Regions from separate parts of the Microbacterium sp. KU4F genome, predicted to be linked through region 2. Evidence: predicted binding sites of a transcription regulator. Region 2 holds the regulator's gene; the other holds the start of a gene.
What was found. Region 2 encodes HspR, which represses chaperone genes until heat shock. Its sites were predicted from a motif close to AAGTTGAGTCNNNNNGACTCAACTT; they were not measured.
Positions count from the first base shown of each region.

Region 1: AC1VNH_RS05475 (ATP-dependent Clp protease ATP-binding subunit) is a predicted target of HspR. The motif match lies at 12,327-12,351, and genes of this name have one in related genera.

Region 1 is NZ_CP200324.1:1,094,049-1,109,757, reverse strand. Features, by position in the region: gene nrdE (class 1b ribonucleoside-diphosphate reductase subunit alpha) at 1-964, shown strand, start outside; gene nrdF (class 1b ribonucleoside-diphosphate reductase subunit beta) at 1,026-2,003, shown strand; gene AC1VNH_RS05550 (alpha/beta fold hydrolase) at 2,668-3,405, shown strand; gene AC1VNH_RS05545 (sugar O-acetyltransferase) at 3,428-4,045, opposite strand; gene AC1VNH_RS05540 (helix-turn-helix transcriptional regulator) at 4,164-5,045, shown strand; gene AC1VNH_RS05535 (hypothetical protein) at 5,058-5,264, opposite strand; partial or broken gene AC1VNH_RS05530 (ubiquitin carboxyl-terminal hydrolase family protein) at 5,266-5,415, opposite strand; gene AC1VNH_RS05525 (nuclear transport factor 2 family protein) at 5,611-5,994, shown strand; gene AC1VNH_RS05520 (hypothetical protein) at 6,060-6,224, shown strand; gene AC1VNH_RS05515 (hypothetical protein) at 6,290-6,430, shown strand; gene AC1VNH_RS05510 (DUF4287 domain-containing protein) at 6,571-6,822, opposite strand; gene acs (acetate--CoA ligase) at 6,926-8,920, shown strand; gene AC1VNH_RS05500 (class I SAM-dependent methyltransferase) at 9,135-10,244, opposite strand; gene AC1VNH_RS05495 (MarR family winged helix-turn-helix transcriptional regulator) at 10,295-10,756, shown strand; gene AC1VNH_RS05490 (DUF3817 domain-containing protein) at 10,822-11,286, shown strand; gene AC1VNH_RS05485 (hypothetical protein) at 11,293-11,451, opposite strand; gene AC1VNH_RS05480 (EI24 domain-containing protein) at 11,531-12,253, opposite strand; gene AC1VNH_RS05475 (ATP-dependent Clp protease ATP-binding subunit) at 12,393-14,933, shown strand; gene AC1VNH_RS05470 (LLM class flavin-dependent oxidoreductase) at 15,006-15,709, shown strand, end outside.
Region 2 is NZ_CP200324.1:2,251,720-2,267,428, forward strand. Features, by position in the region: gene dnaK (molecular chaperone DnaK) at 1-718, shown strand, start outside; gene AC1VNH_RS11500 (nucleotide exchange factor GrpE) at 730-1,302, shown strand; gene AC1VNH_RS11505 (DnaJ C-terminal domain-containing protein) at 1,312-2,304, shown strand; gene AC1VNH_RS11510 (heat shock protein transcriptional repressor HspR) at 2,384-2,827, shown strand; gene AC1VNH_RS11515 (GntR family transcriptional regulator) at 2,904-3,563, shown strand; gene AC1VNH_RS11520 (phosphoglycerate dehydrogenase) at 3,712-4,704, shown strand; gene AC1VNH_RS11525 (ABC transporter substrate-binding protein) at 4,746-6,053, shown strand; gene AC1VNH_RS11530 (carbohydrate ABC transporter permease) at 6,110-7,036, shown strand; gene AC1VNH_RS11535 (carbohydrate ABC transporter permease) at 7,033-7,926, shown strand; gene AC1VNH_RS11540 (SDR family oxidoreductase) at 7,928-8,665, shown strand; partial or broken gene AC1VNH_RS11545 (dihydrodipicolinate synthase family protein) at 8,701-9,569, shown strand; gene AC1VNH_RS11550 (ribokinase) at 9,577-10,482, shown strand; gene AC1VNH_RS11555 (fucose isomerase) at 10,479-12,110, shown strand; gene AC1VNH_RS11560 (potassium channel family protein) at 12,139-12,912, shown strand; gene AC1VNH_RS11565 (ABC transporter ATP-binding protein) at 13,004-14,731, shown strand; partial or broken gene AC1VNH_RS11570 (ABC transporter ATP-binding protein) at 14,728-15,709, shown strand, end outside.

The DNA.
Region 1 (15,709 bases), 1.2 Mb from region 2:
GCAGGTGAATACGCCGACGACGTTCAACGAGGACCTCTCGTACGACCAGATCGGCAAGGACATCTCCTGCAACCTGGGCTCGATGAACATCGCTCTGGCGATGGACGGTGGCGACCTCGGTGAGACGGTCGAGGCCGCGATCCGTGCGCTGAGCGCGGTGAGCGACCAGAGCCACATCCGCTCGGTGCGCTCGATCGAGGACGGCAACGACCGCTCCCACGCGATCGGCCTCGGCCAGATGAACCTGCACGGATACCTGGCGCGCGAGCACGTGCACTACGGCTCCGAAGAGGGTCTCGACTTCACCAACATCTACTTCTACACGGTGCTGTTCCACGCGCTGCGCGCCTCCAACGCGCTCGCGATCGAGCGTGGTCACGCGTTCGACGGCTTCGAGGACTCGACGTACGCGTCGGGCGCGTTCTTCGACAAGTACCTCGAGCAGGAGTGGGTGCCGCAGACGGAGAAGGTCAAGGAGCTGTTCGCCGGGCACCACATCCCCACGCAGGGCGACTGGGCCGAGCTGAAGGCGTCGATCCAGAAGCACGGCATCTACAACCAGAACCTGCAGGCGGTTCCGCCGACCGGTTCGATTTCCTACATCAACAACTCGACGTCGTCGATCCACCCGATCGCGTCGAAGATCGAGATCCGCAAGGAAGGCAAGCTCGGCCGCGTCTACTACCCGGCGCCGTTCATGACGAACGACAACCTGGAGTACTACCAGGACGCGTACGAGATCGGCTACGAGAAGGTCATCGACACGTACGCCGCCGCGACCCAGCACGTCGACCAGGGCCTGTCGCTGACGCTGTTCTTCAAGGACACCGCCACCACGCGCGACATCAACAAGGCGCAGATCTACGCATGGCGCAAGGGCATCAAGACGATCTACTACATCCGCCTGCGGCAGATGGCGCTCGAGGGCACCGACATGTCCGAGTGCGTCAGTTGCATGCTCTGACGCCCAGCGCGTTTCGACTCGCTCCGCTCGCTCAACGACCGATCTCTGCAAGGACACTGATATGACTCCCGAGAAGCTGAAGCTGATCGACCACGTCCAGGCGATCAACTGGAACCGCATCCAGGACGACAAGGACCTCGAGGTCTGGAATCGCCTCGTGAACAACTTCTGGCTGCCCGAGAAGGTGCCGCTGTCCAACGACATCCAGTCGTGGAACACGCTGACGCCCGATGAGCAGACGCTCACGATGCGCGTGTTCACCGGCCTTACCCTGCTCGACACGATCCAAGGCACGGTCGGCGCGGTCTCGCTCATCCCGGACGCGCTGACCCCGCACGAGGAGGCGGTGTACACCAACATCGCGTTCATGGAGTCGGTTCACGCCAAGAGCTACTCGTCGATCTTCTCGACTCTCGCGTCGACGCCGGAGATCGACGACGCGTTCCGGTGGTCGGTGGAGAACGAGAACCTTCAGAAGAAGGCCCACATCGTCATGGACTACTACCGTGGCGACGAGCCCCTCAAGCGCAAGGTCGCCTCGACCCTGCTCGAGTCGTTCCTGTTCTACTCGGGCTTCTACCTGCCGCTGCACTGGTCGGCCAAGGCGAAGCTCACGAACACCGCCGACATCATCCGCCTCATCATCCGCGACGAGGCCGTGCACGGCTACTACATCGGCTACAAGTTCCAGAAGGGCATGGAGCTGATCACGCAGACCGAGCGCGACGAGATCAAGGACTACACGTTCTCGCTGCTCTACGAGCTCTACGACAACGAGGTGCAGTACACGCAGGACCTCTACGACGCCGTCGGCCTCACCGAGGACGTCAAAAAGTTCCTGCACTACAACGCGAACAAGGCGCTCATGAACCTCGGCTTCGAGGCCATGTTCCCCTCGACGGTCACGAACGTGAACCCGGCGATCCTGTCGGCGCTCTCGCCCAACGCGGACGAGAACCACGACTTCTTCTCGGGGTCTGGCTCCTCCTACGTCATCGGCAAGGCCGAGGCCACCGAGGACGAGGACTGGGACTTCTGATCTCTGCGTAACTCCGCGGATCTGCCGCACCGACAAGGCCCCGGCCGGTCGCCCTCTCGGGCGATGTGCCGGGGCCTTCTCGTTGTCGGGGCGCCGCTCCGCCGTCGTTGTCTCTGCAGAAAAAGTCCCGGCCAGCGATGATTTGACTTCCCTCAGAAGCGGGCTATGGTCGAAGGTCATCCGCCAGCCAGTCAGGGGAAGCGAGACCACATGTCCAAGAAGACGCCGAACACGCGAGGTGCCAAGAAAGCCCCGCAGCTTCTCGATCAAGCAGAAGCGAGCAGCGAAGCGTGAGAAGCGCGAGCCCGACCTGTTCCTCAAGCCGCGTAAGGATGCCGGCCGCTGATCGAAGGGCGCGTGAGAAAGGGGCGGGTGTTCATCATCCGCCCCTTTCGCGTCTCCCGCCTGGGTTCTACCGTGGTCGTGTGGACAGGGAAACGCTGGACGTCGTGTACTTCCTGGTCGGCATCATCAGCCTGTTCGTCTTCGCCTGCGCGGTGGGGGTGGCGGCGGCGCTGCGGCGGCGCTGAGCGGGGCTGCTGGGGTCCCGCCGCTGATCGACTGAGCGTGGGAAGGGGGCGGTGTTCGCGTCCGCCTCTTCTTCTTGCACAGGCGCTGAGCGACTGTGATCCAACGTCCCGCGGCGACCCGTCATCATGGATCGATGCGATCGCCCGCTCCTGCCGTCTTCGTCCACGGGCTGTTCGGTCCTTTCGCGGAACCTGCCGCATTCCGTCAGCTCAGCGAGAGGGAGTGCACGGCGCCGGATCTCGACCGCTACGGCGCATTCGCCGGACGCAGGGTGAGCCTCGAAGGACAGGTTCGAGCGCTTCGCGAACACGTCGTGACCCGCCATTCCGGGGCACCCGTGCACCTCGTCGCGCATTCGATCGGCGCCGTCTACGCCTTTGCAGTGGCCGATCGGGCGCCCGAGCTGGTCCAGTCGGTCACGACGGTCGGGGGGAACTTCTCGCTGGCGGATGCCTTCTGGTCCCGATCCATCGCGGCTCTCGGCGAGAGGGAGGCGCAGCGCGTGATCACGCAGAGACTCAGCGACCCCGAGGCCCTCCTCGCCGCCGACGGAGTACCCGTCACCGTCGGGAACCTCGCCAAAGCGGAGGAAGCGCTCGCTTACCAGCCCTGGCGGACGGTGTGGGACTCGGCGTCCGTGATCGTGGAGGTGACCGGCCGAGCTGACTACGACGCGCTACTGAAGCGGGTCTTCGCCAGCAAGCCGGTGCACTTGGTCGCGGGTGAGCGCAGCATCGGTGGATGGGATGTCCCCGACTGGGCTCGGCGCGAAGCCGCCTCATCCACGGTCATCCCGGAGGCCGGCCACATGATGACGCTGGAGCGACCCGAAGCGGTCGGTCTCGCGATCAGGGAGCTCCTGGCCGGTTGACTGGACGTTGCCGTCAGGCGCCCTACGACGCGCGGATCGGGCGCAGGATGCGGGCGGGGTTCCCCGCCGCGAGCACGCCGGCGGGGATGTCATGGGTGACGACGGAGCCCGCTCCGATGATGCTGTTGTCGCCGATCGTGACGCCCGGGGTGAGCGTCACCGACCCGCCCAGCCAGACGTTGGAGCCGATCGTCACGGGTTGGGGGAGCTCCCACCCGGCGAGGCGCCGTTCGATGTCCTCGGCGTGGTTCGGGGTGTAGATGCTGCAACGCGGTCCGATGAGGCAGTCCTCGCCGATCGTGACGGCGCCGCCGCCGATCACCATGAAGTCGGCGTTGATGAAGGTACGGTCGCCGATCGTCAGCCGCGCCCCGTAGTCGATCGTGACCGGCGGCCGCACGTCGACGCCGGCACCCGCACCGGGGACGAGCTGAGCGAACAGTGCGCGCGCTTCGTCGGGTGAGGTGTTGTACAGGAGGTTGAAGCGCGCGCAGGCGGCGTGCGCATCCCGCGTCAGCGTCTGGAGCGCGGGGGATGTGCGGTACCGCAGCCAGTCGTGCGCGAGAAGGGCGCGCAGATCGTCGTCGTCCTCCGCCAGCCGGGTGAGGTCGTCGAGCGCTTCCTGCAGGGCGGGGGTCATACCGTCTCCTCATTTGTTGTCAGTCACAACTTATCTGCTGAGGGAGGTCGCGTCAACGCGCACGGGCACGGCCCGCGGACGATGTTTCCGCGAACAGATGGAGCTAGCTTTGATGCCGATGGATGAATCATCGCGACACCAATCCGCCGCGCGCACGACGCTGGGCGGATTCTTGCGCGCGCGGCGGGAGGAGCGTCAGCCCGAGCAAGTCGGGCTGGTACGTCAGGTCGGCCGGCGCGTGCCGGGCCTGCGTCGCGACGAGGTCGCGACCCTCGCTGGCGTCAGCAGCGAGTACTACCTCCGACTCGAACAGGGCCGTGGCAGCGCGCCGTCCATGCAGGTGCTCGCGGGGCTCGCTCGCGCGCTGCGGCTGAGTGCCGCGGAGTCGGACTACCTCCACCGACTCGCGGGGCATGCGTCACCGCGTCGGGTCGCGTCGTTCGAACGCCCGCGCGCGGAGATCGAGGCGATCCTGCGCTGGTGGCCGGGCATCCCGGCCTACATCTCCGACGCGAACCTCGACGTCGTGGCCGCCAACGATCTCATGGTCGCGATCACCGACGGCCGCTTCAGGCCGGGTGCGAATGTGCTGGAGGAGACCTTCAACGCCTCGGGACGGGGAAGGCTCGAGACCTGGGAGTCGCAGGCCCGCGACGCCGTCGCGCTCTTTCGCTACTCGGGTGACGAGACGTCGGCGCGCTACGAGGCCATCCTGCGACGGCTGAGCGCGGATGCGGACTTCCGCCGCTTCTGGAACCTGCTGGAGGTCGCGCTGCCGGATCCGTCGGAGATCACCGCGACGATCGACGGCGTCGGGCAGCTCTCGATCTCGGTCCGGGACTTCTTCGTTCCCGAGCTCCACGGCTACATGGTCACCGTCTTCGACGCCTTGCCGGGCTCCACGGCGGACGTCTTCTTCCGCCGGCTCTCCGATACCCTCCGGGCATCAGCCGATGCGACTCACGCACCAAGCGATGACGAGCTGACGGACCCGCAGTGAACCACTCGGTACTCACTCGTCGAAGATGAACGACTCCCAGTTCGCAGGCACACGGGCGGAGGGGCCGGGAACGCTCTGCGCCTCGGGGTGGCTCGTCGGCTCAGGCAGCTGCCCGCCGTCGACCTCGCGCTCCTCGACGTAGTCCCACCACCAGCTTCTCCTGCGGCTCGAAGCTCTGCACGAATCGGTGCCCGGTGAGCTCGAAGTGCTGCGCCGCATGGTGGTGGGGAGAGACCTCGCAGCAGCCGATGTGCCCGCAGGTGATGCAACGGCGCAGATGCAGCCACCACGATCCCGAGGCGAGACAGTCCTCGCATCCGGCTGCGCTCGGCGGTGGTGCGAGAAGTGCGGCGGCGTGAGGTGCGTCCATCATGCCCTTCCGATCCGTGGTGTCTGATCCCTCGCCACGCTACGCCGTGCACCACCGGCCGATTCGGACGCCTGACGAGGATGTGTTCGTCTGCCGTTCTCCTCTCCGCTGCGTGTCGATGTGCGTTCCGACACGCAGACGAGTGCGGGCGGGCGCGCTGACCGTACGTTCGCCTCAATCCCGGAGGAGGCGGACATGGACGACACCCAGAGGACGGCGATGGCCGGCATCCACACACTCGAGCGCGAACTCATCGTGCGCGACTTCATCACGGTGGTGAACGAGGGGCAACTCTGCGACATGCAGGCGTTCCTCACCGAGAACGTGCGGTATCAGCCGTCGGCTCGCATGGTGGTCGAGGGGAGGGAGGCGGTGATGTCGATGCTCCGCGACCTCAAGGGCGCCTTCGAGTCCTGGAGCCTTTCGCTCGTGCACGTGGCGGTGTGCGGCGAGACCGTGCTGACCGAGCAACGCCTCGACGTCGCGCTGCCCGGAACGAGGGCTCGCTGTCTTACGGGCTTCGGGAGCTTTCGTCTCGACGAGTTCCGTATCGCCGCCTGGCATCAGGTGTTCGCCTGATCGCGTGCTCGCGTGCTCGCGTCAAGCCCTGCGCTCTCGCGCGCCACGGCTCATACAGTGCTCGCATGGAAATGAGCGACGAAGAGAAGCGGCGCGATCAGCTGACGAGTGCGCCCAACGCCACGGAAGAGGACGCGAAGCCTCGCATCGTCGTGTCGGAGCACGACGGCGTGACCCGCATCGACATCGCCGAGGATGCTCCCGTGCGCCCGAGCGATCCTCGCGACTGACGGGCGCGGTGTGATGGGTGTCAACCCCGTCGGTGACTCGGTCTGACACGCGTGTACTGGGACGCATGAACAACGACAAGCAGAACGCGCCTGGCGCGGACGACGCGGACACCGCATCCGGAGTCTCGCCCGTCGAGCAGGATGCCGGCGAGGACATCACGACCGACGAAGACGGCACCCCCGTCGACAACCCGTCGGGAGGCTGACGATGTCGATCCCTGAAGATCGCGCAGACGTGACCCCGGGACCTGAGCCCGACACGACCACCGCGGCTGAGCCCGACGATCCGCAATCGGACGGGGCGGAGTCGGTCATCGACGGCAGCGGCGAGGACTCCTGAGGCCGACTACTTCGCGAGCTCGGCCTTTGCGTAGGCGACGATCGCGTTCGCGTGACCGTGGCCCATCCCGTGGGCGCTCTTGAGCTCCGACACGACGGCCATGTGCGTCTCGCCCGCCGTCAGTCCCGCCACGGCAACATCCAGCCACTCCTGAATGGGGCGTCCATACGTCTTCTCGATGCTCGGGAAGTAGGAGGCCGGACCTTTGGGCTTGCTGTCCGGGTTCAGAGACGGGGCGACGACGCGCTTCGCGGGCATGCGCCCAGCGTAGGCCCGGGCCCACCGTGTCACGAAGCGTCACCCGAATTTGCCGGTCGCCGAGCGCGCGGGATGCTGGGAGCTCCACCGATCCGGAAGAGTCATGAGCACGCCCACCACCGCATCCGCGCACGACGACACCATCCGCAGTCTGCTCGAGGAGCACCGTACCTTCGCGCCGCGGGCCGCGTTCGCTGAGCGCGCGAACGTGACCGAGGAGTGGATCCGGCGCGAGTGGGTCGAGCGCGCGGGTCAGGATCCCGAGACCTTCTGGGCGCACCGGGCCGAGATCCTCGACTGGGCCGAGCCCTGGCACACCGCGCATCGCTGGCAGCCCACGGACGGTGAGAGCATCCCGTCTGCGGAGTGGTTCGTCGGCGGACGCCTGAACGCCTCGGTCAATGCCGTGGACCGGCACGTCTCCGCCGGGCACGGTGACCGGGTCGCCTTCCATTTCGAGGGCGAACCCGGCGATCGGCGGACGATCACGTATGCCGAACTGCAGCGCGAGGTCGCGAAAGCGGCGAACGCGCTGACCGCGATGGGGGTCGGCAAGGGAGATCGGGTCGTGGTCTATCTCCCGGTGCTGGTGGAGACGGTGATCATCCAGCTCGCCGTGGCGCGCATCGGCGCCATCCATTCGCTCGTGTTCGGCGGCTTCTCCGCGGAGGCCGTCCGTTTCCGCGTCGAGGACACGGGCGCCAAGCTCCTCGTCACGACCGACGGCCAGTATCGCCGCGGAGCCGCCGTGCCCGTCAAGCACCAGGCGGATGCGGCGGTCGCCGGCGTCGCCTCGATCGAGCACGTGCTCGTCATCCGCCGCACCGGCGACGAGGTCGCCTGGACCGAGGGGCGCGATCTCTGGTGGCATGAGACGGTCGACACCGCGCCGGACACGCACGAGCCGGAGTTCTTCGACGCCGAGACGCCGCTGTTCATCATCTACACGAGCGGAACCACCGGCAAGCCCAAGGGACTGGTGCACACGACCGGCGGCTGGCTGACGCACGTCGCGTGGACGTACTGGGCGGTGTTCGACGCGAAGCCCGAGACCGACGTCTACTGGTGCACCGCCGACCTCGCCTGGGTCACCGCGCACAGCTACGAGACGTACGGCCCCCTGCTCAACGGGGTCACGAGCATCCTCTACGAGGGCACGCCGAACACCCCCGACTGGGAGCGGCACTTCCAGATCCTGGAACGTTACGCGGTGACGACCTACTACACGGCGCCGACTCTCATCCGTTCGCTCATGAGCAGGTTCCCCGACGGCCCGCCGGCGCGTTACGAGCTCTCCGCGCTGCGGCTGCTGGGCACGGTGGGCGAGGCGATCAACCCGGAGGCGTGGATCTGGTTCCATCGCCACCTCGGCCGCGGCGAGACGCCCGTGGTCGACACGTGGTGGCAGTCGGAGACGGGCGGCGCGATCGCGGCCCCGCTGCCGGGCGTCTCCACCCTCAAGCCGGGTTCGGCGCTCACGGCGCTTCCGGGATTGCGCGTGCGTGTGGTCGACGCCGACGGCGTTGATGTGGGTCCCGGCGGCGGCGGGCTGCTCGTCGTGGACGGGACCTGGCCGGGGATGTCGCGCACCGTGTGGGGTAACCCCGAGCGGTACCGGGACTCCTACTGGAAGCGTTTCGCGGCGCACGGGTACTTCCTCGCCGGAGACGGCGCGAAGCTCGACGCCGACGGCGATCTGTGGGTGCTGGGTCGGGTGGACGACGTGATCAATGTCTCGGGACACCGGCTGTCGACGATCGAGATCGAGTCCGCACTCGTCGCGCACCCCGCCGTCGGGGAGGCCGCGGTCGTGGGCGTCGCCGACGAGCTCACCGGGCAGGCCATCGCCGCCTTCGTCACCAATGCGCAGGATGCGGCGGCGCTCCGCAAGCATGTGCGCACCGCGATCGGGCCGGTAGCGCAGCCGACCTACGTCTTCACGGTGCCCGATCTCCCCAAGACGCGCAGCGGAAAGATCATGCGTCGCCTGCTTGTGGACCTCGTCGACGGACGGCCGTTGGGCGACACGACGTCGCTGCAGGATGAGACGGTCCCGCCGCGGATCGAGGCGATCGTCCGCGAGGCACTCGGTCGCTGACCGGTTGCCGGTGCCGGTCCTGCGCAGCATCCTGCCGGGTTGCTGAGCGCGCCAGAACCCCGGTTCGCCTGTCACAGATCGGCGCTGGCGCTGCGATCTGTGACAGGCGAACCGAGAAGGCGACTATTCCCCTGTCACAGATCGGCGCTGGCGCTGCGATCTGTGACAGGCGAGCCGAGAAGGCGAAGAAGGCCGGGGCCGCCGAAGGCGGAGGTCAGGGGCGGGTGGAGACCGTGACGGTGAACTTCGTGTTGCGGGCGACTTGCCGCGTCGGGCCGACGAGGCGCTCGAGCGCCGGACGATAGCGCAGTGCCGAGTTCCACACGGTCCACAGCTCGCCGCCGGAGCGGAGGGTCCGCGCCGCATCCTGGAACAGGGGCGCGGCGAGGTCCGTCGTGACAGCGGCGCCCGAGTGGAAGGGCGGGTTCAGGGCGATGAAGGAGACGCTGGCGTCCGGGACGGCGCCGAGACGGTCATCCCGCACGACGCGGACGCGGTCCGAAACGCCGTTCGCCTCGGCCGTCGCCCGCGCCGAGGCGACGGCGGCCGCGGAGCGATCGGACGCGTAGACCTCGCGATCGGGATGCCGCAGCGCGAGGAATGCGGCGACCACGCCTGTTCCGCACGCGAGGTCGACGAGCGGGCCGCCCTCGGGGACGCGGGCGGGAAGGTGCGCGAGCAGGAACCGGGTGCCGATATCGATCGACGTTCCGGCGAACGCTCCTCCGTAGGCGCACACCGTGATGCCGTCGTGCACGGCGCGTCGAGGCTCGGGATCGTGGCCGTCGAGAGGGTCGCGGGCGATCAGGACACGCGATTTCTGGCGGGCGTGGGTCACATCGAGCGTGCCGAAGAAGCGGCGGAGTACCTCGTTCATCGCCGTCGACATGTGCTTGATGCGTCCACCGGCGAACACGACGACATCCGGTGCCGCGTGCGCGGCGATCAGGGCCGCAGCATCCTCCAAGGCGTCGAGCGAGCGGGGGAGTCGAAGAAGGACCACCCGCGCGCCCGCCACGAGCGCACCCGTCAGCTCCATCGACCGGTAGCGATCGGTGAGGCCCACTCGTGGCGCGTTGGCGGCGAGGGCCAGCTCGCCGGTGAGCGCGTCCTGATGCACCCGGACGACGCCGGAGGAGGCGGCCGCTGCGCCGAGCGTGAGCGCGCCGTACTCGTCGCCGATGACCGCGACGTCATCCGCGCTCAGTCCGGCGCGGCAGACGGCGGACTCGTCCAGCAGGAGCCGGTCGGCCGCATCGACCGCCACGAGATCGGGCGACTCGACATCGGGCCAGCGTCGCAGCGCGTCGAACCGGAACTCCACCCCCTTCACGCTACCGGCCGCGGTGGGGTGACGACGGATACGATGATCAGATGGCCGATAAGACGCACGGGGCGACGCAGCCCTCCGGGCAGCGCCCGCCGTTCAGTCCGGTCATCGCGCTTCTGACGGTCTCCGCCGTGTGGGACGCTCGCTTGAACGCGGCCCTGAAGGACCTCGGGCTCACGACCCGCAAGTACGGTCTTCTCGCCCACGTGCAGGCGACACCGGGCATCTCGTTCTCCGAACTCGCCCGCCGCTCCCAGATCACGGTGCAGACGGCGCACACCGCCGTCAAGACGCTCGCCGGCGAGGGACTGGTCGAGGACGCCACCGCGCACGCGGGCGCCGCATCCGATCTGCGTGTGACGACGAAGGGCGCGGCTGCGCTCGCCGAGGCGGATGCGCGTCTCGCGGCACTCGATGAGGTGTTCGGCGCGGGTGTTCCCGCGCTCTCATCCGCCCTGCACGGACTTCATGAGCAGCCGTTCGGAGAGATCCTTCAGCAAGACTGAAGATTTTCGGTCTAGGCTGCGGAGAGCGCCGACTCGAGCGCGCAGATCCACCTCCGGAGTCGCCCGTGTTCCGCACGCCCTACGCCCTGTTCCGCACTCTCGCCATCGCCGAGATGGTCTCGTGGACCCTGCTCATCGGAGGGCTCATCGTCCGCGCCGTCACGGGCTTCGCGCCCGCCGTGACGATCGGCGGCGGCATCCACGGGTTCATCTTCCTGTCGTACGGCGCGACGGTGATCCTGGTCGCGAAGAACCAGCGATGGAGCGGCGGGGTGACCATCCTGGCACTCGTCAGTGCGGTCGTGCCCTACGCGACGCTGCCGGTCGAGCTGTGGCTGTCGAGAACCGGTCGACTGCTCGGCGTATGGCGAATGCACGCGGGCTCCGACCCGCGTGATGCGGTATGGCACGACCGTCTGCTGCGTTCCGTGCTGCGTCGACCGGTGCTGTCGGCCGTGGTGATCGCCGCCGCCGTGGTGGTGACCTTCGCGGCGCTGCTCGTGATCGGCCCTCCCGGCGGTCGGGCCTGAGCGGACTTACTTCGCGCGAGCCCGCAGATGGATCGGCAGCGCCATCGCGGCCGAGATGAGCAGGATGCCGGCGACGAAGATGACGGCCTGGAAGCCGGGCACCGAGAACGAGATGCCGAACGCGAACATCCCGAGCAGGAACAGCAGCAGGGACACGATGTACATGGCACTCCTTCGGAAGACTCCCACCAGAGTACCGGGTCGCCTGCGCGCGGACCGACCGCATCCGCGCGGCTGAGCGGGTCTACGCCTCGGTCTCCCGCACGCTCGCGGCGAGGCGGGTCGCCCCCACGACGGCCGCGGGCATCGTGAACACCGCGCCGAGGGGGATCAGGAAGCACAGCTGCGTCATGATGCCGAAGCCCAATGCCCGGCCGCGGGCCGCTCGCAGCAGGCGGCGCCGGCTGCGGCGATCGATGCCGCGCGCGGTCAATGCGCGTCCCGAGAGCTCGTCCGCGAGGATCCAGCCCGATAGCAAGACGCCGGTCACCGTGCCGACCAGGCCGCCGATGAGAGGGATGAAGCCGAGTGCGAAAGCGAGCATGGCCGCGAGCGCGCCGCGCACGATGAGGCTCGTCGCATCTGCCAGGGCTGCTCGCCAGCCTGGGTCGTGTTCGGGCACGGTGCCCGTGTCGGCGATCTCGACGCTGCGCCAGATCCTGTCGTAGAACGGTTCGCCGACGATCAAGGTCAGTGCGGTGAAGGTCGTCGCTGCCAGCAGGAGTGCTCCGGTGAACACCGCCAGGCCGAGCGCGACGCGCAACACCACGGTCCAGACCGCCGGCCAGTCATCAGCGAACGGGGTGATGGCCTCCGTGAGCGGCGCCAGGACCGATGCGAGTGCCACAAGGGCCACCGTGAGGGCGGCGCTCACGATGAGTGCGGGCACGAGGCCGAGGAGCATCAGCCCCGGGCGTCGCGTGAACCACCCGAATCCGCCGAGCAGCAGACGCGCGCCGCGCAGCATCTCGTTCACCCGATCTCCTTCCCGCTCGCGCTGGGACGAGCGTAACGGGAATACCGTCGCCCTCCGGGTGTTGAAGTTGATGTGTCGCCGCTCAACTCCGTTTTGCAGAGCGGCACCCCGAACCCGATCAGGAGAACAGATGCCTGAAGATTTCACCCCCGACGAAGGCCGCGACGCCTTCGACGACTTCCTCTCGCGCTACCTCGCAGGTGAGCGCGGGCGTGCGGCGCGGTCGATCGACCTGTCGCGCTACCTCAGCGCGCGCACGCAGGAGACGCTGCAGGATGCCGGGCGCTTCGCGCTCGCGCGTGGACAGCACGAACTCGACGCGTTGCACGTGCTCCGCGAGATCGTACGCGTCGACCAGGTGCGCGATGCGATCGCGCGCCTCGGCGTCGACCCGGAGAACATCGTGCGCGAGTCCGAGCAGCGCCTGCCGGCCAGTGCCGACGTCGCCGACGTCGACAGCGCGGTGGTGACCACCTCCGTGCAGCGCGCGCTGTTCCACGCGTTCCAGGTGGCGCGCTCCTCCGGATCGACCTACATCGACCCGGAGCACCTGTTCTTCGCGCTCGTGCTCGCGCAGGACACGCCCGCCGGGCAGATCCTCGCCCGTGCCGGAGTCACGGCGGAGGCGCTCACGCAGAGCGTGCGCGAGACCGTCACCGGCACCGAGCGCTCTCCTGAGCAGGCGGCCGCATCCGAGCCCGCGACCATGCTGGAGCGGTACGGGCGTGACCTCACCTCGCTCGCCGAGGCGGGAGAGCTGGACCCGGTGATCGGCCGTGCGGACGAGATCGAGCAGACCATCGAGATCCTCAGCCGCCGCACGAAGAACAACCCCGTGCTGATCGGTGAAGCAGGCGTCGGAAAGACCGCCATCGTCGAGGGGCTCGCCCAGGCGATCGTGTCGGGTGAGGTGCCCGAGCAGCTGCGCGGCAGCCGCGTCGTGTCGCTGGATCTTCCGGCGATGCTCGCGGGCGCCCGCTACCGTGGCGATTTCGAGGAGCGGTTGACCGCGACCATGAGCGAGATCGCCGAGCGCAAGGGCGAGCTGATCGTCTTCATCGACGAGGTGCACACCGTCGTCGGCGCGGGCGCCGGCAGCGACGGCGCCATGGACGCCGGCAACATCCTGAAGCCGCGCCTGGCTCGTGGCGACCTGCACCTGGTGGGTGCGACGACGCTGGCCGAGTACCGCACCATCGAGAAGGACCCGGCGCTCGAGCGCCGGTTCCAGCCGGTGAAGGTGGGGGAGCCGTCGATCGAGGATGCGGTGCGGATCCTGCATGGGCTGCGTCCCGCCTACGAGCAGCACCACGCCATCACCTACACCGACGACGCGCTGCGCGCCGCGGTCGAGTTGAGCGATCGCTACCTGAGCGACCGTGTCCTTCCGGACAAGGCGATCGATCTCATCGACCAGGCCGGAGCACGACTCCGCCTGCGCTTGGGTGTCGCGGTCGACGTGTCCGACCTGATGGCTCAGCTGGCCACGCTCGAAGCCGACAAGAACGCCGCCGTGGCGGCCGAGCGCTACGAGGACGCGATGCGTCTGCGCGACGAGATCGCCGATGTGCAGCGTCGTATCGACGACGCGACGCGACGCGACGCGGTGCGGGGGGAGCAGGTCGTGGACGCCGAGCACATCGCCGCCGTCATCAGCCGCAGCACCGGCATCCCGGTGTCGCGTCTGACCGAGAGCGAGCGTGGACGCCTGGCGGGACTCGAGTCCGAGCTGCACGCCCGGGTGATCGGTCAGGATGCGGCGGTCACCGCCGTCGCGACGGCCGTCCGGCGTAACCGCACCGGGATGGGCGACAGTCGCCGACCGGTGGGGTCGTTCCTGTTCCTCGGCCCCACGGGCGTCGGTAAGACCGAGCTCGCGAAGACTCTGGCATCCTCCCTCTTCGAGGACGAGAACGCCGTGATCCGCTTCGACATGAGCGAGTTCGGCGAGCGTCACACCGTCTCGCGTCTCGTGGGTGCCCCTCCCGGGTACGTCGGATACGACGAGGCGGGGCAGCTGACCGAGCGGGTGCGTCGCGCACCGTACTCCGTGGTGCTGTTCGACGAGATCGAGAAGGCGCACCCCGACGTGTTCAACCTGCTGCTGCAGGTGCTCGACGACGGACGCCTGACCGACGGTCAGGGTCGCACGGTCGACTTCCGCAACACCGTCGTCATCATGACCTCGAACATCGGCAGCGAGTTCCTCGCATCGCGCTCCGGTGCGATCGGGTTCATCGCCGACGGCGGCGGAGCCACCGGCTTCGGCGACGAGAGCGAGCTGCGCGCCCGTGTCATGGGCAAGCTCCGCGAAGCGATGCGTCCCGAGTTCTTGAACCGCATCGACGAGATCGTCCTGTTCCGCAAGCTCGAGAAGGCCCAGCTGCGCAGCATCGTTTCGCTCCTGCTCGAGCAGAGCGCGTCCCGCCTGGCGCGGCGCGAGATCTCGTTCGAGGCGACGGATGCCGTCGTGGACTGGCTGGCCGAGCACGGGTACGAGCCCGAGTACGGAGCGCGCCCGCTGCGCCGGCTCATCCAGCGGGAGATCGATGACCGCATCGCCGACCTGCTCGTCTCCGGCGAACTGACCGACCAGGGTGGCGTGCGTATCGACGTCGTCGACGGTCGGCCGGTCGCCGCTGCCCTCAGCCGCAGCGCCGTCGCCGCCTGATTCGACCAGACCGCCACTCCCTGCCGTGCGCAGGGGGTGGCGGTCGTCGCATGCGCGGGGCAGGCTGGAGGGATGGTGGCTCCCGCTCGACTCTCCCTCGGACTGGCAGGGGCCCTCGGTCCCGATCTCATCGCTCGTCTGGCTCCCGCCGCAGAGCAGGCCGGCTTTGCGACGCTCTGGGTCAACGACACTCCGGGCGGCGACGCGGTGGCAGCGCTCGCGGCTGCGGCGAGGATGACCGAGCGGATCGCGCTGGCCACCGGGGTGGTGCCGCTGGATCGCCGGGGACCGGATACGCTCGTGTCCGCACTGCAGGCCGCGGACCTTCCCGTGGACAGGCTCACCGTGGGCATCGGCTCCGGGTCGGCGCGCGCGCATCAACTCGCACTCGTGGAGCGGGGGATCGCGGCGCTGCGCGTGGGCGTTCCCGGCGTACAGGTCGTGGTGGGCGCCCTCGGCCCGCGGATGCGGAGTCTCGCCGTCTCGGTCGGCGACGGTCAGCTGCTGAACTGGTTGACCCCCGCCGCCGCAGCCGCGCAACGCGAGTCGGATGCCCGCACCATCCTCTACGTGAGAACGGCGCTGGATGCGGCGGCGCAGCCACGGTTGTCGGCCGAGGCCGACGCGTATGCCGGTTACCCCGCGTACGCCGCGAACTTCGCCCGCCTCGGCTTCAGCGCGCCCGACACGGTGATCACGTCGCGCGACGACACGGCGCGCGTGACGGCGTACCGGGCCGCCGTCGACGAGGTCGTCCTGCGGGCGATCGTCGAAAA
Region 2 (15,709 bases):
CATGACCAAGCTCATCGAGCGCAACACGGCCATCCCGACCAAGCGCAGCGAGACCTTCACGACCGCCGACGACAACCAGCCGTCGGTCGCCATTCAGGTCTTCCAGGGCGAGCGCGAGTTCACCCGCGACAACAAGCCGCTCGGCACGTTCGAGCTGACCGGCATCGCCCCGGCTCCCCGCGGCATCCCGCAGGTCGAGGTCACCTTCGACATCGACGCGAACGGTATCGTCCACGTCTCGGCGAAGGACAAGGGCACCGGCAAGGAGCAGTCGATGACCATCACGGGCGGCTCGTCGCTGCCCAAGGAGGACATCGAGCGCATGGTGCGCGAGGCCGAGGAGCACGCCGCCGAGGACAAAAAGCGGCGCGAGTCGGCTGAGACCCGCAACCAGGCCGAGACGCTCTCGTACTCCGTCGACAAGCTGATCTCCGAGAACGCCGACAAGCTGCCCGCCGAGGTCAAGGACTCCGTGCAGGCCGACGTCGACGCGCTGAAGGCGGCGCTCGCCGGTGAGGACGACGACGCGGTCAAGACCGCGTTCGACAAGCTGAACCAGAGCCAGAGCCAGCTGGGCGAGGCCCTCTACCAGGCCGCACAGGCCGAGGGTCAGCCCGCCGACCCGTCCGTCACCGACCCGGGCAACGGCACCACGCCGAACCCCGAGGAGGACGTCATCGACGCCGAGGTCGTCGACGACGAGGACGAGAAGAAGTAAGAGACACAACCATGACGGACAAGAACTTCGAACAGCCGGACGACGGCGACGAGGTTCGGCCCGGCGAGGAGGGGTCGGAGGCGCACGCCTCCGACCCCGCTTCGCAGGAGCCCGAACTGACGGTCGACGACATCCTGGGTGCCGAGCAGAACGCGGATGCGGCTGCGGAGGACCCCGACCTGCTGGGAGATCTCAAGCGCCTGCAGGCCGAGTACGCCAACTACCGGCGTCGCACCGAGGAGCAGCGGGAGGTGGAGATCGAGCGCGCGAAGGGCTCGGTCGCCAAGAACCTGCTGCCCGTGCTCGACGACCTCGACCGTGCTGCCAAGCACGGCGACCTCGCCGAAGGCACCCCGTTCGCGGCGATCGCCGAGAAGCTGCGCGGCGTGGCCGAGCGCATGGGCCTGGTCACCTACGGTGCGGCCGGCGAGGCGTTCGACCCGCAGCAGCACGAGGCGATCTTCCAGCAGCCGACACCCGGCCAGACCGAGGCGACGATCCTCGAGGTGGTCGAGGTCGGTTACCGACTCGGCTCCGTCGAGCTGCGCCCCGCGAAGGTCGTGGTCGCCGTGCCGGCGGACTAGGAGGAGAACGTGGCCAGTCAAGACTGGTTCGACAAGGACTTCTACGCGGTGCTCGGCGTCGCGAAGGACGTCTCCGACGCCGACCTGAAGAAGACGTACCGCAAGCTAGCCCGCCAGTACCACCCGGATTCGAACCCCGGGGATGCGGCGGCCGAGGCGCGCTTCAAGGAGATCAGCGAGGCGTACTCGGTGCTCAGCGACAAGGAGCAGCGCGAGGAGTACGACCAGATGCGCGCCATGGGCTCGGGCGCTCGCTTCACGGCGGGCGGCGCGGGTGCGGGCGGCTTCGAGGACGTCTTCTCGCGATTCGGCCAGGGTCGCGGCGGCAGCCAGTTCGACGCGGGCGGCTTCGAGGACTTCTTCACGATGTTCGACCGCGGCGGATCGAGCTCGTTCGGGTCGGGCCGCTTCGGTCAGACCTCGGGCGGCTACCGCGGCTTCGGCGGACCGACCAAGGGTGCTGACGTCACCGCGCGGACGACGCTCGACTTCGCGACGGCCGTGGGCGGCGAGACGATCACGCTCCAGGGCGAGGACGGCAAGCCGTTCAAGGTGAAGATCCCCGCCGGCGTCGCCGACGGACAGAAGATCCGACTGCGCGGTCGCGGGCGTCCCTCGCCCGACGGCGGCGAGGCCGGCGACATCGTCGTGCAGGTCTCGGTGCGGCCGCATCCCGTCTTCACGCGCGACGGACTCAACCTGCGCCTGACGGTGCCGATCACCTTCACCGAGGCCGTGCTCGGTGCGACGATCGAGGTTCCCACCCTGGGTGGCGAGCCGGTGCGCCTGCGGGTTGCTCCGGGCACGCCGTCCGGCCGTGTCCTGCGGGTCAAGGGGCGCGGCGTCCACACCCAGAAGGGCACGGGAGATCTGCTCGCCGAGGTGCAGGTGGCGGTTCCGGCCCACCTCGACGACGCAGCCAAGGAGGCGCTCGAGCGCTTCCAGGAGCTCGAGCCCAAGGAGAACCCGCGCGCCGAGCTGATGGCCAAGGCGCGCAACTGACGAATGACCCGCGGGTGCGCATCCGTGTTCGGATGCGCACCCGCGGTGACGAGATGATCGGGGCAAGGAGGTGAGCGGGATGGACGAGAACGAGATCGACGATGAGGCGCCGGTGTTCGCGATCGCGACGGCCGCGGAACTCGCCGGCATGCACCCGCAGACACTGCGTCAGTACGACCGGCTGGGGCTGGTGGTACCCGGACGCACCAAGGGCGGCTCGCGCCGATACTCGGTGCGTCACATCGAACAGCTGCGCGAGGTGTCGCGGCTGTCGGCGGACGGCATGAGCCTGCCCGCCATCGCCCGCATCATCGAGCTCGAGAACCGGGTGCGCGAGCTTCACGGCCGTGTGCGCGACCTCGAGAACGCCATGCGCGCGGAGCTCGATCGCCGACCCGGAGCGCGCGTGTTCGCCGCCGGCCCTTCGGGCTCCGTCGTCCCGCTGCGCTCGGGCACACGCGTGCGTCGCGCCACCGAGATCGTGGTCTGGAGACCCCGGCGCGAGCTGCCGCCCGCGGACTGATTCCCCCGCGCGGCGATTTGACCCGTGGACGAGCGCGATGCAACGCTGACTGTTAACCGACGACAGTGAGGTGCTCGTGTCCGATCTCCGCCCCCTCGCGATGGGTGACCAGATAGCCCATCGTCTTCGCGTCGAGATCATCAAGGGGATCATCCCCGCCGATACGCACCTCGCCGAGGACGCCCTCGCGACGCGGTTCGACGTCAGCCGCGGCCCCGTGCGCGATGCCTTGCGGCACCTGGAGGCCGAGGGCCTGGTCGAGGACCGCCGCAAACGCATCTACACGCGCGCGGTCGGCATGACCGACATCGAAGAGCTGTACATGCTGCGCGAGGTGCTGGAGTCTCTCGCCATCCGGCTCGCCATCGCCAACGCCAGCTCCAAGGACTGGGACCGCGTGCAGGCGATCGTCGACGACATGGCCGCCGCCGCCGAGAGCAATGACGGCGAGCGTTTCGCGGATGCGGACATGCAGTTCCACACGAGCTTCTACGTCAACGCGCGCAACCGTCGGCTCATGGAGGCGTGGCGCCCGTACCAGCGCATCTTCGCCATCCTCTTCGAGCTGAGCGACACGAGCGACATCGCCTCGGCAACCGCCGATCATCAGGGCTTTCTCGATGTCATCCGTACCGGAGATGCCGACGCCGCCGTGAAGCGGCTGCACCTGCATCTGACGCTGGCCAAGGGCCACGTGCGCGACGCCCTGCGCAGCCTTCCCGACGCCGCGCACTGACGGCTACGTCGTCGATATCCGCGCCGCGGGTATTTGACACGGCCCATTTGCTGTCCTATGTTGACTGTTAACAGAAAACAGATCGTTCAACGGTGACCGGTCGCTCCGCCTGGAGCAGCCCTGACCCGTTTCGAGGAGGGGCTCCCAGATGGCAGGACACGATTCGATCGCACCGGTGGGTGCAGGTCGCACCGTCATCGTCGGACCGGTCCGTTACCCGGCCCTGTGCGCCTCCGGCCGCGCGCTGCTGCTCGAGCACGGCTTCACGCTCGTCGAGAACGAGTCCACCGTGCCGTGGACGGCCGAGGAGCTGCACGCACGCATCGCGGATGCGGATGCGGCCGTCGCCGGCGTGGAGGTCTACGACGCCGCGGCACTCGATCGCGCCGACCGGCTGCAGATCATCTCCCGCCTCGGGGTGGGCCTCGACAACATCGACCTCGAGGCCGCCCGCGCCCGTGACATCCGCGTCGTGAACGTGCCCGGCGGCAACGCCGCAGCGGTCGCCGAACTGGCGATCGGCTTCATGCTCGCCCTGCTGCGCCGCATCCCCGAGCTGGATGCGGCGACGAAGAACGGTCGATGGGATCGCTACGTCGGCCGCGAGCTGGCGGGCAAGAGCATCGGTCTCATCGGCTTCGGCGCCATCGCGCAGACCGTCGCCCGCCGCCTCGCCGGCTTCGACGTCGAGATCGTAGCGTTCGACCCGTTCGCCGACCGACAGGCGGCCGAGCGTCTCGGCGTGCGCCTCGTCGACCGCGTCGCGGATGTCGTGCGCGACGTCGACATCGTCTCGGTGCACGCGCCGCACACCCCCGACACGCACCACACCGTCGATGACGAGCTGATCGCCGCGATGCGTCCCGGCACCCTGCTGATCAACACGAGCCGCGGCGGCCTGGTCGACGAGGCTGCGCTCGTGCGCGGACTCGCCTCCGGCCGCATCGGCGGGGTAGGACTGGACGTGTTCGAGGTGGAGCCCGTCGCCGCCGACAACCCGCTCTTCGCCTTCCCCAACGTCGTCGTCGCTCCCCACGCCGCCGCCGACAGCGCGGAGGCGTACGAGCGCATCGGTCTCGCCACCGCGCAGGCCATCGTCGACGTCTTCGCGGGCCGTGTGCCCGCCGCCCTCGCCTTCTGACCCGAACCCCACGCACCACCCACCTCCTGAAAGGAACAACGATGTTCACGACACGCAGACCCCGTCGGCTGGTCATCGGTATCGCCGCCGGCGCCGTCGCAGCCCTCGGCCTCACCGCCTGCGCCAGCGGCACAGGCGACGCGGGCGATTCCGCCGACGTCTCCGAGATCACCGTCGTCGCCGCCAACAGCCCCTGGGTCGAAGGTCTGAAGACCCTCGGCACCCAGTACGAGCAGGAAACCGGCGTCAAGGTCAACATCGAGGCGTACGGCAACGAGCAGCTCAACGACAACTACAAGGTCAAGCTCAACGCCCAGTCCGCCGACTTCGACGTCATGGCCTTCCAGGTGCAGGACGTCATGCGGGAGTTCTCGCGCAACGGCTGGCTCACCGACATGACCGAGCAGGTCGAAAGCGACGCCGACTGGAACTGGGAGGACTTCCAGTCCGCCGCTCGCGACGCGGTGGAGCTCGACGGTGTCGTCTACGGCGTCCCCGTCATGACCGAGCGTCAGATCGTGTACTACCGCACCGACCTGCTCGAGGCCGCCGGCATCCCCGTGCCCAAGACCCTCGACGAGCTGAAGTCGGCGGCCGCGGCCCTCAACGACCCGGACAACGGGATGTACGGAATCGCCATGCGCGGCTCTCGCGTGCCGCTGGTCACGCAGCTGTCGTCGTTCCTCTACAGCTTCGGCGGCGACTTCCAGGACGAGGACGGCAACGCGAGCGTCGACACCCCGGAGGCGAAGAAGGCCTACGAGTTCTACGGCGACCTGCTGCGCCAGTCGGGCCCTCCCGGAGCCACCAACATGGGCTGGGTCGAGGCGTCCGCGCTGTTCGCACAGGGCAAGGCGGCGTTCTACATCGACGCCGACAGCCAGGCGTACACCTTCCTGGATGCGGACAACAGTGCCGTCGTCGACACGGTCGGCTTCGCTCAGTTCCCCGAGGGACCGGCCGGTTCGAAGTTCTACAACATCGTCCCGCAGACCGTCGGCATCAACGCCTTCTCCAAGAAGAAGGAAGCCGCGTGGGAGTTCATCAAGTGGGTGACCAACGAGGAGAACACCAAGTGGCTGCTGGCGAACGAGACGGTTCCCGGCGCGCGTGAGTCCGCCTGGAACGACGCCGAGGCCACCGCATCCTTCCCCGCGGGTCTCGTCGAGATCATCCAGAACGTGGGCGACCACGGCGTCGGTCACGACCGGCCCCAGCTCGAGCAGGTCGCCGCGGCCAGAGAGATCGTCGGCGGTCCCGCCATCACCGCGATCGAGGGAGGCGACGTCGCAGACGCCGCCAAGACCGCGAACACGCAGTTCCAGGAACTGCTCGACTCCGAGAAGTGATCTCCCGGTCCCGGGCGGCGCTCGCCGCCCGGGACCACCCGGACCAAGGAGGCTCCGTGTCCTCGCTCACCGCGCGCAGGTCGACGTTCGGCAACCGCGCTCTCAACTGGATCGACGCTCGTCTGAAGTGGATCCTGATCGTCCCGTCGGTGCTGTTCATCGCGCTGCTGATCGCCTTCCCGATCGGTTACACGGTCTTCCTCTCCCTCACCGACTCGGCGGGCGCCGTCACCCGGCCCTTCTCGTTCGTCGGCCTCGACAACTACGTCACCTGGCTCAGCGACACCGACCGGTTCTGGCCGGCGGTAGGCCGCACCGCCTACTTCACGATCCTGGCGCTGGGCATCGAGCTCATCCTGGGCCTGGCGATCGCCCTCCTGCTGCGCAAGACCTTCCGCGGTCAGGGCCTGGTGCGCGTGTTCATCCTGCTGCCGCTGGTTGCCACACCCGTCGCCGTCGGCATGATGTGGCTGCTGATCTTCGAGCCGTCCATCGGCTTCGCCAACAGCGTCATGCAGTTCCTCGGTCTTCCGCGTCAAGGCTGGCTGAGCGATCCCTCCACCGCGTTGAACACCCTCGTCTTCATCGACGTCTGGCAGTGGACGCCGATGGTCATCCTGATCCTCCTCGCCGGCCTGTCGACCCTCCCGGAGGAGCCCGACGAGGCGGCTCGGGTGGACGGCGCCAACGCGTGGCAGCGCTTCCGTCACATCACCCTGCCGCTGCTCGCCCCCGTGATCGGCGCGGCCGCCATCCTCCGCTCCATCGACGCGATGAAGACCTTCGACATCATCTACGCCACCAAGGGCATCGGAGGCGGTTCGAGCCACGAGGCCGAGACGCTCAACATCCTCGCCTACGGCCAGGCGTTCCAGTTCTCGCAGTACGGCAAGGCGTCGGCGCTGCTGATCCTCTTCTTCCTGCTGATCGTCGTGGTGCTGCTGGCCCTCGCGATCCTTCGCAAGAAAGGAACCCGGGTATGAGTGAGACCCGCGCCCTCGTCCAGCCCGTCGGCCGTCGCGGTCGTCGCGCTGCCGCCCCGAAGCGTCGTCCCCGCCGCCCGATCGACATCGCCGGCCAGACCGCGCGCGTCCTCGGAATCGTCCTCGTCGTGCTCGCCTTCCTCGTGCCGCTCGTGTGGATGCTGCTCGCGAGCTTCAAGCGCAACCTCGACGTCGTCAATCCGGACAAGATGTTCGCGTTCGAGCCGACGCTCAAGAACTACGAGACCGTCTTCACGGTGCAGAACTTCCTGCCGGTCATCGGCAACAGCCTGCTCGTCGGTGTCGGAGCCACCCTGCTCGCGCTCGTGATCGGCGTGCCTGCGGCCTACGGCATCGCCCGGTACAAGGTGCGCAGCACGACCGGCTTCCTGCTGATGGCTCGTGTGATCCCCGGCGTCAGCCTGCTGATCCCCTGGTACTTCCTCTTTTCACAGGTGCAGCTCGTCGGCAGCTACACGGTGCTGATCCTCACGCACCTGTTCGTGACGATGCCGCTCGTGGTGGCGATCATGTCGAGTTTCTTCGACGGCATCCCGACGGAGCTCGAGGAAGCGGCGCAGATCGACGGCTCGAGCAAGATCGGCGCCTTCGTGCGCGTCGTGCTCCCCCTGTCGCTGCCCGGCATCGCGACCGCGTCGATCCTGTCGTTCATCTTCAGTTGGAACAACTTCCTGTTCGCTCTGGTGCTGTCCAGCCAGTCCACCCGCACGCTGCCGGTCGCCATCGTGAACTTCACGAGCTACGCATCCGTGGACTGGGGCGGGCTGATGGCTGCCGCGGTGGTCATCACGGTGCCCGTCATGATCGTGGCGCTGTTCGCGCAGCGCTACGTCGTCAGCGGCCTGACCGCCGGCGCGACCAAGGGCTGACATGGGCGAGGCAACACGCACCGCCTGGGTCGTCGGCGGCGGAACCGGAATCGGTCGCGCCGCGGCCCAGGCGCTCGCCGGCGACGGTTTCCACGTCGTCGTGTCGGGCCGCCGGGCGGCGGAGCTGGACGCGACCCTCGACGGGGTCCACCAGAGCGGCGGCGCCGCATCCGCGCTCGTGCTGGACGTCACCGACGACGCTGCGGTCCAGGATGCGGCCGAACGTCTCACCGAGACCCACGGTCATATCGACGCCCTCGTCTACTGCGCGGGCACGAACGTCGCCCGACGGTTCTGGGACCAGGTCTCGGCAACCGACATCGCGCACGTCATGGACGTGAACCTCCAGGGGGCGGTGCGCACGGTCCACGCGGTGCTGCCCGGGATGCGCGCGGCCGGTGCGGGACTCGTCGTGCTGGTCTCCTCGTGGGCCGCCTGGCGCCACTCGCCGGGCGCGGGCGCCGCCTACGCCATGAGCAAGACCTCGCTCGGGGTGATGGCCGAGACGCTCAACGCCCAAGAGAGGCTGCACGGCGTCCGCGCCACGCACCTGTGCCCCGGCGAGGTGGCCACCGACATCCTCGACACCCGGCCGAATCCGCCCTCCGCCGAGGCGCGGGCGCTCATGCTCGCGCCCGACGACGTGGGCGAAGCCGTCGCCTGGATCGCCCGCCAGCCGACGCGCGTGTGCGTGAACGAGCTGGTCCTGACCCCCACCGCCAACACCTCCTACGCGTGAGCGGCTCGCTCCGCATCCTCTCGAAAGGCATCGACATGACCCGTCGCGACATCGTGACCGCCATCCCCACCAGCTTCCACGCCGACGGCTCGCTGGATCTCGACGGCAGCCGCGCGATCTTCCGGTACGTCGGCGAGTCCGGAAACGAGGGCGCCTTCGTCCTCGGCACCACGGGCGAGTTCCCCGCGGTCGACGACGACGAGTTCGCCCAGCTCATCCGCGCCGCGGCCGAGGAGCTCGCGGGTCGCATGCGCGTCATCGCCCATGTCGGGCAGCCGAGCGCCTACGAAGCCGTGCGCCGCGTGAAGATCGCGAAGGATGCCGGCGTCACCGAGTTCGCCGCCCTCACTCCCTACTACCTGCCCGCCGCCGAGTCGGCCGTGTACGACTACTTCGCCCAGGTCGCGGAGGCGGTCTGCGACGGCGCCCTCTACGTCTACATCTATCCGCGACGCAGCGGCATCACCGTGAGCCCCAGCTGCTGGCGCGCCTCGCTCAGCTCGGTCCGGTGGTGGGGGCCAAGGTCAGCGAGCTCAGCCTCGACGAGCTCGCCGCCTACCGTGCGGTCGTCCCGGACGACTTCATCCTCTACACCGGTGCCGACAAGGACCTCGTCGCGGCCGGCGAGGTCGGCGCGCAGGGCGTCGTGTCCGGCGTCTCCTCGGTGCTCCCCAAGCCGTTCCGTGCGCTCGCCGCCGCGGCGGACACCGGCGACGCGCAGACGATCGCCGACGCCCAGGCGGCGGTCGACGACATCGTGTCGGTCATCGGCGGGGACATGGCTCGGATGAAGGCCGCGTACCGGGTGATGGGCATCGCCGACGGCACCTGCCGCATGGCTCTCGTGCAGCCCGACGAGGCGGCGCTCGCCGAGATCGAGCGCGTCATCGCGACGTACCGCTGAGTCTGCCGTGGCATCGTCGGTCGCCGTGCTCGGCAGCGCCAACATGGACCTCGTCGTCCGCGTCGCCTCCGCGGTGCGCCCGGGGGAGACCGTCAGCGGGTCGTCGTTCGCGACAGGACCGGGCGGCAAGGGGCTGAACCAGGCCGTCGCCGCCGCGCGTGCCGGGGCCGACGTCCGCTTCCTCGGCGCAGTCGGCGCGGATGAGTTCGGGGGGCGCCTGCGCGGCTTCCTCCTCGCCGAGGGGATCGACGCATCCGGACTCGTGCCGAGCGCGGAGCCCACCGGGATCGCCGCCATCACGGTCACCGACGACGGCGAGAACGCGATCGTCGTCGTCGCGGGGGCGAACGGGGGCGACCGACTGTCCGACTCGGACCGGGCCGCGATCGCCGGCGCCGGCTACCTCGTCGTCCAACTGGAGCGGCCGGTCGTGCTGGTGCTGGAGGCCATGCGGTGGGCTCGAGGACACGGCGTGACGACGGTACTGACACCGGCGCCCGTGCCCGAGTCGCACATCGACGAGCTGGTCTCGCTGAGCGACATCCTTCTGGTCAACGAGCACGAGGCCGCCGCGCTGAGCGGCGACGCGGATGCGGCGGGCGCGGCCCGCGTGCTCAGCCGTGCCGCCGGCACGGTCGTCGTCACTCTCGGCGCCGCGGGCGCGCTCGTCGCACGCGACGGCGAGGTCGCGGCCGCCGTCGCCGCGCGCCCCGTCGCCGCGGTCGACACCACCGGGGCGGGCGACACCTTCGCCGGCGTCCTGATCGCCTGGCTGGCGGCCGGCGCCGCGTTCCACTCCTCGCTCGAGGCCGCATCCGCTGCGGCCGCTCTCACCGTCACCCGTCCGGGGGCTGCGGCGTCGATGCCGCGGCGCGCCGACATCCTCACTGCTCTGCAAGGAGAACGATCATGACCTACACCCTTCCCGCCGCACCGGCCGCTCTCGTGGCGCCGCCGCACACCGCGTACCTGATCGCATCGGGCGACCTGCGCGAGTCGGCGAACACCGCCGGCTGGCCTGCGCAGGTCGAGCTCGAGGCGGCCGTGACGCGCGTGCTCGGCGACCTCGGCTGGAGCGTGATCAGGGCCAACGACGTCGACCCCGCGACCGGCCACGGCTTCATCTCGAGCCAGCGCATGGGCATGGAGGTGTTCAAGAAGATCCCGGCCGAGGCGCCGCTCATCGTCGCCGAGGCGGTGTGGCAGTACTCCCACCACGTGCTCGCGGGGCTGCGCACCCACCGCGGCCCGATCCTCACGGTCGCGAACTTCGCCGGCGAGTGGCCGGGTCTCGTGGGTCTGCTGGGGCTGAACGCGGGCCTGACGAAGATGGGCACGCCCTACGCCACGATCTGGTCGGTCGACTTCGCAGACGACTGGTTCCGCGAGGGGCTTCTCGAGTGGACGCGCACCGGCCGCATCACACACGACACCTCCCACGTGCGGCCGCTGCCCGCGCTGCCGGAGAGCCCGGAGCGAGAACTGGGCGAGGCGATCGGCCGGCAGCTGCGCGAGGAGAAGGCCATCATCGGCGTCTTCGACGAGGGGTGCATGGGGATGTACAACGCGATCTTCGACGACGAACTGCTGAACCCGACCGGCATCTATAAGGAGCGCCTCTCGCAGTCCGCGCTCTACGCCGAGATGCTGGCGGTCACGGACGCGGACGCCGACGCGGCGTTCGACTGGCTGATCGAGCGGGGGATGACGTTCCGCTTCGGCGAGGACCCCGCTACCGAGCTCACCCGCGAGCAGGTGCAGTGGCAGCTGAAGATGTACATCGCCGCCGTGCGCATCGCGGACGACTTCGGTCTGGATGCGGTCGGCATCCAGTACCAGCAGGGACTGAAGGACCTCGTGCCCGCATCCGATCTCGCCGAGGGCATCCTGAACACGACCGAGCGGCCGCCCGTCTTCTCGCGCGACGGCCGCCGCGAACTGCACGCGGGCCGGGCGCTGCCGCACTTCAACGAGGCCGACGAGGGCGTCGCGGTCGACGCGCTCGTGACCGACCGCGTGTGGCGCGCGATGGGGCTCGTGCCCGACAACACGCTGCACGACGTGCGGTGGGGTGAGGAGTTCGACGGCGAGTTCGTGTGGGTCTACGAGATCTCGGGCTCCGTGCCCGCATCCCATCTCGGCGGCTGGGACAAGGCCGAGGGCTGGCGTCAGGGACACGTCTTCTTCCCCGCGGGCGGCGCGACGATCAACGGCGTGAGCAAGCCGGGCGAGCTCGTCGTCTCGCGCGTGTTCATCGCCGAGGGCGTGCTGCAAGCCGACATCTTCCGGGCGAGCGCGGTCCAGCTGCCCGAGGAGGAGACCCGCCGGCGCAAGGAAGCGACGAACCCGGAGTGGCCCATCGCCCACGTCGTGCTGCACGGTATCGGCCGCGATCAGTTCATGGCCCGGCACAAGGCGAACCACGCGCAGGTCGTCTACGCGCCGGACGCCGAGACGGCCGACCGTGCGCTCATCGCGAAGGCCGCGGCCTTCGACGCCATGGGCATCCGGGTCAACCTGGTCGGCGACGTCACGGTGTGAGGGGACGCGTGCGCTCTAGAGTGCAGGTGTGCACGGGGATGGGCGGCAGAAGCGCGCGGGGGTGAACCCGCGCGGTGAGACCGCGGCCACCGCCAGGTGGGATCGCGTCACTTACTGGCCACTGACGATCGCAGCCCTCGTGCTCATCGTCACCCAGACGGTGCACGTGATCGCCCAGGTGTCGGGCGTCGCCGAGGTCATCACCTCGTCGATCATGGCGATCATCTGGGTGATGTTCATCGGCGACTACCTCGTGCGCCTCGCCATGGCGCGGCCGAAGGCTCGGTGGTTCCGCACGCACCTGTTCGATCTCGCCATGGCGCTGCTGCCGATCCTGCGACCGATACGTCTGCTCGGCGCTCTGACGCGCATCTCCTCCTTCACCCGCACCGCGGCCAGTTCTCTGCGGGCCAGGATGCTCGTGTACGGCATCGCCGCGGCGCTGCTGCTGATCTGGACAGCGGCGCTCGCCGTGCTCGAGGTCGAGCGCGACGCGGCGGGCAGCAACATCCGAAGCTTCGGGGATGCGGTGTGGTGGGCGTTCTGCACGGTGACAACCGTCGGATACGGCGACTTCACCCCCGTCACGGTGCCGGGACGCATCGTCGCGGTCGCGCTCATGGTGGGCGGTGTCGTGCTCGTCGGACTCATCGTGGCGACCTTCTCGTCGTGGGTCATGGAGCGCGTCACCCGGGGTCACCAGGAGCAGCTGCCCGCCACCCGCGCCGACGTGGCGCGGCTGGAGCAGGAGCTCGCCGCGGCCCGTGAGGCGCTCGCCGCAGCGGAGAAGTCCACGCCCTGAGCGAAATCCTCCCGCCGGTGGATGCGGGGTGTCGGAGGACGGGCCTAACCTGTGCACGGCGTGTGAACCGCGCCCCGCCTGGGGAGGCACCGTGCTCGTAAAACTCCTGCTGCGTTATCTCGCGCCCTACCGCTGGTGGCTGCTGGGTCTGCTCATCTTCCAGTTCGCCTCCGCCATGGCGTCGCTCTACCTGCCGCGTCTGAACGCCGACATCATCGACAACGGCGTGGCCCGCGGCGACACCGGCTACATCTGGTCGACCGGCACGCTCATGCTGGTGATCTCGCTCGGGCAGATCACCGCATCCGTCATCGCCACCTTCTTCGCCGCCCGTGCCGCGATGTCGGCGGGCCGCGACATCCGTCGTGACGTGTTCCAGAAGGTCAGCGGCTTCTCGGAGCGCGAGGTGTCGCAGTTCGGCCCGGGCTCGCTCATCACCCGCAACACGAACGACGTCCAGCAGGTGCAGATGCTCGCGATGATGGGCTCCACCATGCTCGTCACCGCACCTCTGCTGGCCATCGGCGGCATCGTCATGGCGGTGCAGCAGGATGTGGGGCTGAGCTGGCTGATCGCCGTGGCGGTGCCCGCGCTGCTGCTCGTGGCGGGTCTCATCATCGCGCGGATGGTGCCGCTGTTCCGGCAGTTCCAGAAGAAGCTGGATGCCGTCAACCGCGTCATGCGCGAGCAGCTGACCGGCGTGCGCGTCGTGCGCGCATTCGTGCGCGAGTCGATCGAGGCCGAGCGCTTCCGCCTCGCGAACACCGACATCATGGTCATCGGGCGCAAGGTGGGGTCGCTCTTCGTCCTCCTGTTCCCTCTCGCGATGCTCGTGCTCAACGTCACGGTCGTCGGAGTGATCTGGTTCGGCGGCCGTCAGATCGACGCCGGGGGTGTCGAGGTCGGAACGCTCTTCGCCTTCATGCAGTACGTCGGGCAGATCCTCATGGGCGTGCTCATGGCGAGCTTCATGACGATCATGATCCCGCGCGCCGCCGTGTCGGCCGAGCGCATCGGCGAGGTGCTCGACGCCGAGGGCGGCCTCGCCCGACCGGCGCAGCCCGTCACGGTCTTCCCCGCACCCGGCGCTCTCGAGCTCGACGACGTGTCGTTCAGCTATCCCGGTGCGAACGCCCCCGTGCTGCAGGGCATCTCCTTCCACGCGCAGCGGGGTGAGACCGTCGCGATCGTCGGTTCGACCGGCTCCGGCAAGTCCACCCTCGTCTCACTCATCCCGCGGCTGTTCGACGTCACCGGCGGTGCCGTGCGGGTGGCCGGCGTCGATGTGCGCGAGGCGGATCTCGACGTGCTGTGGAAGGGCATCGGCCTCGTGCCGCAGCGTCCGTTCCTGTTCACCGGAACCGTCGCCTCCAACCTTCGCTTCGGCCGTGAGGATGCGAGCGATGACGAGCTGTGGGAGGCGCTCGAGATCGCCCAGGCGAAGGACTTCGTGTCCGAGATGTCCGGCGGACTCGAGGCGACCATCGCGCAGGGCGGCACGAACGTGTCGGGAGGGCAGCGTCAGCGCCTCGCGATCGCGCGCGCGATCGTGCACCGCCCCGATGTGTTCGTGTTCGACGACTCCTTCTCGGCGCTCGACCTGCGCACCGACGCGAGGCTCCGCCAAGCGCTCTGGGAACGGTTGCCGGAGGTGACCAAGATCGTCGTCGCGCAGCGGATCTCGACCGTCACCGGCGCCGACCGCATCGTCGTGCTCGACGGCGGTCGCATGGTGGGTGTGGGCACGCACGAGGAGCTGCTCGCCGACAACGACACGTATCGAGAGATCGTCGAATCGCAGCTGGGGGTGGACGCATGAGCACGCCCGACGCGCTGACCGAAGAAGAGCGCCTCGAACTGGAGCTCGCCGAACAGGCGCGCCAGAGCTCCGGCAGCTGGGACTCCGTCGCACCCGGCAAGGCCGCGAACTTCGGCAAGTCCTTCCTGCGGCTCATCGGGCTGCTGAAGCCCCACGCCCTCGCCTTCACCCTGGTCTCCCTGGCGGGTGCCGCCGGCGTCGTGCTGGCCGTGATCGCCCCCCGCGTCCTCGGCGACGCGACCAACGTCATCTTCGAGGGCGTCGTCTCCGCGGGCCTCGGTGGACAGTTCCCGGCCGGCACCTCGCAGGCCGACGTGGTCGCCGCCCTGCAGGCGGGGGGCAAGGAGACATCGCCAACATCGTCGGCGCGATGCCGAACTTCGCGGTCGGCGCGGGCATCGACTTCGAGCGACTGCGGGTGGTCACCATGGCCGCCCTGGCGATCTACATCGCCTCCGCGGTGCTCACGTGGTTCCAGGGCTACGTCATCAACGTGATCATGGTGCGCACGATGTGGCGCCTGCGCGAGTCCGTCGAGGCGAAGATCAACCGTCTGCCGCTGTCGTACTTCGACCGGGTGCAGCGCGGTGAGCTCATCTCCCGCGTCACGAACGACATCGACAACATCACGCAGACGATGCAGCAGTCCCTGTCCACCGTGGTGACGTCGGTGCTGACGGTCGTCGGCGTGCTCGTGATGATGTTCTCCATCTCGTGGCAGCTCGCCCTCGTCGCCCTCGTGTCGCTGCCGCTCATGGCGGTGATCTTCGGCGTCATCGGCCCGCAGTCGCAGAAGTCCTTCGCGCTGCAGTGGCGCAAGGTGGGGCGGCTCAACGCGCGCGTCGAGGAGTCCTTCTCGGGCCACGCGCTCGTCAAGGTCTACGGACGCGAGGCGGATGCGCGCGAGAAGTTCCAGGCCGAGAACGAGGAGCTGTACCGGGCGAGCTTCCGGGCCCAGTTCCTCTCGGGCATCATCAT